DNA from 3 places in the Methylophaga sp. UBA3603 genome. Region 3 is predicted to be linked to each of the others. Evidence: riboswitches for the same ligand, from Rfam matches in the RefSeq annotation. Region 3 holds a riboswitch; each other region holds the start of a gene.
What was found. A riboswitch is a leader RNA that binds a small molecule or an ion and turns the genes downstream of it on or off. The one in region 3 is predicted to bind cyclic di-GMP.
Positions count from the first base shown of each region.

Region 1 (2,201 bases), on a different contig from region 3:
CGTTGATGGTTTCTCAACTGTTCCTGGCGATGGAGTAGATGGTTACGCAAGAGAATATGTCACGGCAAAGGCTGAAGCTTTCACCAAGTCACCCTCAGGTTGGTCTCATACAGAATCTGCGACGTTGACTACAGCAGCCTTGACAGCATGGCGGGCTTTGTTCGATTTTAATCAGCTCAAATCAGGTGATACCGTTCTTCTTCAAGGGACTGGTGGTGTATCCATTTTCGCTTTACAGTTTGCCAAAATGGCAGGCGCCAAAGTGATTGCCACTTCATCCAGTGATCAAAAACTCACTAGGTTGAAGGAGCTGGGAGCAGATCATGTGATCAATTATAAAAAAGAACCTAAATGGGGCTTTTTAGCCAGAGAACTTAATGATGGAAAAGGTGTTGACCACGTCGTTGAAATTGGTGGTGCTGAAACATTGGAGCAGTCTCTAAACGCTGTACGTATCGCTGGCCAAATTTCGTTAATCGGTATTCTTTCTGGACAGACTTGCGATATAAATATTGTGAAGACTTTTGTGAAACAGGTTAGGCTTCAGGGCGTCCTTGTTGGTAGTAGAGTCCATCAGCAGGAGATGATTAAAGCTATCGAGGTTAATCAGCTAAAACCAATTATTGATCGTACTTTTGCTTTAAAGGACATTGTCAAAGCATTTGAGTACCAAGAAACGAATCAGCATTTTGGTAAAATTTGTTTAGAGTTTTAAATGAAATAAAAAAGCCCCTGATGAGGGGCTTTTTTAATTTATTAGCCGCTCAATCCCCGACAGAATGCTTCAGAATTCGTCGGTCTAAAATAGCCCTGCTATAATTGTGGCCGATGTCCCTGTAGCTCAGATGGATAGAGCGTTGAACATTTATCTGTCCAAAATGAGAAGGATAGGGCTGGGATTACATTATTAGCTCTAATAATTAACATCAAAGATTTATTAATTAGTACTAAAGTACAATACTTTTTAATAAAATTTAGTGTAAGTTCGAAAGAGTGATCTAATCACGCTATTTATTATGCCAAACTTGGCGTGAGCCTTGGACGGAAAATTACAGCTGTGCTTTTAAGTAAAGGTATCAGGGCTGGGTTGCATACTTTAAGGAGTTCACCGATGAATAAGATGATAGCTACGATAATCTTCTCATTATTTTCTTTATCTGCTTTTGCCGCTACAGTCGACATTGATTTGAGTGGGGCTACCACTTCCACCCTTATTGATGCTGATGGGGCAAGTTTCTCACAAACTTTCACAGGTCAGACTGCATCTGGCTCAGCAATTTCAGGTTCCCCTACAGGGCCATTATCACTAACACCAAGTGGAACAATAAGAGTTGTCTCTTTTGATCCAGGTTGCACAGGTTGTGATTCTGGCAATTCACTTCTTACACCCTCAAGTTTTCAGGGCCCATTGTCGATTTTGTTTGATTTTAATGCCGACAGTTTTTCATGGGTGATGGGAAGCTCTGTTGCAGGATCCAATGTTGCTGCAGATTTATTTTCAAATAGTGGTAGTTTAATCAACACAGTACTAATCAGCATGCTGGAAGGGTACAACAAATACTCTATCTCCGGCTTGGGTGCTTTTGCAGGAATTACTTTTAGAGACAATAACGACCCAGCTGGAGTACGTTACATGGACATGTCTTACAATAGTGTTGTCGGAGTCTCTGAAGTTCCAATCCCTGCCGCCGCTTTCATGTTTGCGCCTGCATTGCTTGGACTCATGGGATTACGTCGAAGAGCAAAAAATAAAGTCGCTTAACTTTATTTCTTTCAGAAAGCCGTGATGATTAATTTCATCACGGCTTTTTTATTTGTATAACTTCCGTTCAACCGCCAATTGGTTTGTTTCGAAGTGAAGCCGATCAGCTTGACTGATATAATTGCGGCCGATGTCCCTGTAGCTCAGATGGATAGAGCGTCCCCCTCCTAAGGGGAAGGCCACAGGTTCGACTCCTGTCAGGGACACCAATAATAATCAATAGATTATTTTTGACTGGAAATGAATAATAGCGGGATAGTCATTCGCATACTCCCCATCAACTTTTAGAACCTTCATTTTTTCTGTAACAAATTTATCGATTTGTATTAGGTTTATCAGATTCAGAAAGTTGAGGTTGGGAAAGGAATAAATATCCCACTGGGTAATGGATACGGCGCAACTAAGAAAGTAATGACAATTCTTTACCAGTTGCCTTGTG
Region 1 is NZ_DFMC01000010.1:493,200-495,400, reverse strand. Features, by position in the region: gene B4F66_RS13230 (zinc-dependent alcohol dehydrogenase family protein) at 1-715, shown strand, start outside; cyclic di-GMP riboswitch class I at 1,009-1,095, shown strand; gene B4F66_RS13225 (hypothetical protein) at 1,112-1,762, shown strand; tRNA gene B4F66_RS13220 (tRNA-Arg) at 1,895-1,971, shown strand.
Region 1: another riboswitch for cyclic di-GMP. It lies ahead of B4F66_RS13225 (hypothetical protein); the one in region 3 lies ahead of B4F66_RS09780 (hypothetical protein).

Region 2 (2,201 bases), on a different contig from region 3:
CCACAGCAGCAAGATTGATTCCAGCGCCTGGCAAAAAAGCAGGTGATATTGTCCGGTTTGGTGGTTTGTTGGGTGAAGGCCCAGTGATGGCTGTCAATATGGGGAATCAGGAAAACCGCTTTGTGCGACTAGGCGGACGTATTCCTGCTCCGATTCAAAGCTTGGTCAATTGATCATCTTATGCTAACAATTAAAAAGCCGTGACAGAAACTGTCACGGCTTTTTTAGATAAAATAAGCGTCAGAATTACTGGCTTTTCGCTCTTCTACGCATTGCTAAAAAGCCCATCAAACCTGAACCAAATAACCAAACTGCTGCTGGTATTGGAACGGCTGAAACCCGGATGTTATCCAGCATCGCTCCAACATTATCCCCCCCGAAGTTTCTAAAAGATAATTTATCCCCATCAACCAAATCAACCAGGAAACTATAGGTATGCCAATTTTCATCCCAATCCAAGAGAAGATGATTAACAAGTGCACCTGCTCCAAACAACACCGAAACTTGGTCAGCAGGACCATTACGTTGATTACCAGATAAATCAAAACTCACTTTGTATTTTCCTGCAGAAAAACCATTTTTAGAAGACAAAATTCCTGCGTCACCAGTTGAGCCGTCCAGATCTACGCAAAAGCTACCAACTGAACAAACGATTCCCCATTGATTACCGTTTTTGATCAAATCAACCGTACCGTTTGATACATCCCAATTAACGAAGCTGTTATAGTTTAAGACAGAACTCGCCTGACCTTCACCTTCAAAGCTATCATATAGGCTATCAATGGTTGCAGCAAAGGAAACTGGAGCAAAACATAATGCAGATATTGCTAAAATTTTTGTTAAGTTTTTCATAGATATATCCTCAATTTTTGTAGTTCAGCAATCTCAACTTTGAGACCGGAAACTTTCCGTCCTTAATTCGCATTAAGTTTGGCAAAAATTAAAAATAAATGTGTCTTATAAAGTTCGACACAGATTCAAAATAATCCTTATTTAGACGTTTTTTAATTGTACTTTGGTACAAATACACTTAATAAATCACTTACGGTTAGTCCGGTAACTTATTAATGCAAAAACTCGTTGTACAAATTATTATCTTTCAGTGGGATAAATCTCAGCTTTCTGATGCGCACAAAAAAGCAAGGGCAGGATTACCTGATCGCTATCCGCTAAAATCCTCCTCTTCTGTTTTGTCTAATAAGCAAATATTGCTTGATAAGCATGGGGATGATATTTCCGGAAATCGCATTCGCTATCAACTGACAGATGATTATTTTTTAATTGATCGTTTTCGTGTTGGTTTAAAAGTCAAGACAGTGGAGTTCAAACCACGATTACAGGCCGATGAACCACCGATATTACTTACTTCGCTCGAAGAAGGGTGGGTACAGTGTCAGTACCAGTGGCGCTACCGGATGGATGAAGGCGGTTATATTTACTGGCTTTATGAAAATGTGATCGTAAATGTCTGCTTCGCAGAAAAAAACGATCCAGGTGTTTTTGTAAACTCACCTCCCGCCCAACGTTTTACAACTCTACTGACCTGACTCATCAAACGCTCACAAAAACCATAAGACCACTTGCTTTTAGTTCATGCTTGAGGATGAGATGGAGAGCACAGGTTTTTGGAGAATAAATCTCTATAATCGCATTAAATTTCTACGGGACAAATTATTTTCTTTCCTTGGAGTCAATATATTACGACCAAGGTAAAAGTCCCTGGTTTTAGTGAGAATTATCCCTTGTAATGAAAAGGTAATATGCCTAAGATGCCCCGGCATTTTAAGATCGTTAAAATCAATTAACAGTTCTGTTTAAATATTTTTAATTGCCTGTTATGAATCAGTAAGTCCTTGAAATTATTTCAACTTAATCGCTAAGTAAAAACAGACGGGGTATTGACCATCTATCTAATGACCACCTCAGCCAAAACAAAGCCAAAAAGCCTCTCGTGAACAGCTATGTAGCCGATACCTCACCGGTTGCCATAGTGAAGTTTTGTCTGCAGTCTGAGCGGCAGATAGCAATTCTCGACAGTACAGCTTCCATCGTTGATATTTTTGGTTTTACCGCAGCACAAATTATTGAAGATTCCTCGTCTGCATGGATGAGCATTGATTCAGATGATCGTGGCATTATTCTGCAGAAAATGGCTGAGTCAGCTCAAACGATGCAACCTCTGAATCTGGGTTGGCATGTGT
Region 2 is NZ_DFMC01000008.1:209,208-211,408, forward strand. Features, by position in the region: gene B4F66_RS06445 (PFL family protein) at 1-173, shown strand, start outside; gene B4F66_RS06450 (VPLPA-CTERM sorting domain-containing protein) at 247-852, opposite strand; cyclic di-GMP riboswitch class I at 868-945, opposite strand; gene B4F66_RS06455 (hypothetical protein) at 1,068-1,547, shown strand; gene B4F66_RS06460 (bifunctional diguanylate cyclase/phosphodiesterase) at 1,952-2,201, shown strand, end outside.
Region 2: another riboswitch for cyclic di-GMP. It lies ahead of B4F66_RS06450 (VPLPA-CTERM sorting domain-containing protein); the one in region 3 lies ahead of B4F66_RS09780 (hypothetical protein).

Region 3 (2,201 bases):
TTAAATGACCATACAATTTTAACGGGTGTATTTTGATCTGTAGATAGATCAAAAAATGATGACCAGTTGGTGTTTGGCTCATCTACCGTTCCGTGGCCTAATACAACATCGTTGTTATTTAAGCTAACTTCTTGCGTAGCACCTGATGATCCGGCGGTGGTCAAATTTAAGGTTGCTGCATTTACACTAATTGAGAAAAATAACGTCATAAAGAAAAGCATCGCTTTTTTCATAAGTCGCTCCTTTAAGGGGTTTGATTTATAGATTAAGTTAAGCAATGCAACCCGGCGATCTTACAAGGTAAGACCCGTGGCTTTCCGCCCCCGCCTCACAACAGGTTTGGCTATTGATAGGAAAGAAGAAATCCTTTCCATTGTGAAAACTTCCCAGCTTTTTAAGGAAGTTAATTTAACCATAACGTTTTTTATTCAGTTTGTACAGAGTCTTTTCTGACAAAAAATATATAAAAAAGGGAGCTTCAAGCTCCCTTTTTATTTCTCCTAACCGTTTCAGCCTGCAGTCATCTTGGCTCTACGACGCAAGCCAATCAATCCTAATAAGGCGGGAGCGAATAAAAATAATGCGGCTGGTACAGGCACTTCTGATAATGAGGTAACTGACACATCATATTTTAATGCATGTGATGTAGCATCTAAAATATCCAAACCGTAAGTTTTACCTGCTGACAATATGGCCGAAAAAGTAAAATCGCCCGTTATATCGTACGTTTCTGTAAAACTACCATCTAATGCAAAAATTGCTACAGTAGCAGAAACCAGATTTCTCACTGGGTTAAATGACCATTCAACATCAACCGCAGTATTTGTATCTGCTGTGACGTTAAACATTGAACTCCAATTTGATCTGGAGCTTTCAACAACACCACCACCTAAAACAACATTGTTCTTATTTAAGGTGACTTGCTGTTGGGATGCCCCATTTGAGCCCTCAGCTGTTAAATTAAGAGTTGCTGAGTTTGCACCAGCAGAGAATAAAAAGGCTATACATAATAGCATCGCTTTTTTCATAGCAATTTCCTTCTAAGTGAAAAAATAAGCAATGCAGCCCGGCCATCTTTAGTCAATTAAAGATCCGTAGCTTTCCGACCCTGCCTCACGACAAGTTTGGCTTTATATTGAAGATAGAAACAGAATTGTTTCTAAAATTGAGACTTTCTTATATTCCTGAAAGTTCAGTTACAGACTAACAGTTTTTGTGGATTTTTCAAATCAGGTAGGTAAATCGCAGATGCAAAATTTTAGAGTCTTTTGATGATATTGAGCCCCACAAAGAAAAGGGAGCCGAAGCCCCCTTTCCTTGAACCAACAATATTGTTAACTCATTTGTTACTATGCAGCAGCTGTTTTCAGTGCTTTACGACGTAAACCGAAAAAGCCCATCAATGCTGGAGCAAATAACCATAATGCAGCTGGTACTGGTACTGCAGAAATTGACAGGTCGTATTTCAGAACATCTGATGTGGCATTAAAAATATCAACACCAAAGAATGATCCCGCTGTCAAAATAGCAGTAAAGATAAAATCACCAGTGATGTTAAAAATAGTTGGCGCACCAACATAACCACCACCAGGGCCAGTCAACAGACCAAAGGCCAATTGAGCATTACTCAAGCTGTTAGTTGGGTTAAATGACCACTCAACTTTCACCGGTGTATCAACATCAGTTTGAACATCAAACAATGATTCCCAAACTCCTGAATTAGCAACAGTACCACCAGCAAGAACTGTACTGTTGTTATTCAGATCAATACTTTGAGTAGCACCTGAAGAACCAACTGTTGATAATGTCAGTGTAGCGGCATTAGCACCAACTGAGAACAATAAAGCTATACAAAATAGCATCGCATTTTTCATAATAATTTCCTTTAATTGAAAAATTAAGCAATGCAACCCGGCCATCTTCATAATCCAGCCAGAAGATCCGTGGCTTTCCGACCTTACCTCACGGTAAGTTTGGCAACAAAAACAGAAACAACATTGTTTCTGAACTTTTTATCTCCAAGAAATATCTCGGTGATGATTAAACACTACTACTTCATTTGCATGATTGAAATTGTACTATGGTACTAGTGACAAATTTATTGCAAAAAAATTATATATTTCAGGCTGATTATAGCTGATTTTCTTTTTCTCACAATATCCATATTTAATGAACTTTATAACAATATTCTATTGGTTGTC
Region 3 is NZ_DFMC01000009.1:526,428-528,628, reverse strand. Features, by position in the region: gene B4F66_RS09785 (hypothetical protein) at 1-233, opposite strand, end outside; cyclic di-GMP riboswitch class I at 276-354, opposite strand; gene B4F66_RS09780 (hypothetical protein) at 510-1,028, opposite strand; cyclic di-GMP riboswitch class I at 1,058-1,139, opposite strand; gene B4F66_RS09775 (hypothetical protein) at 1,350-1,874, opposite strand; cyclic di-GMP riboswitch class I at 1,903-1,988, opposite strand.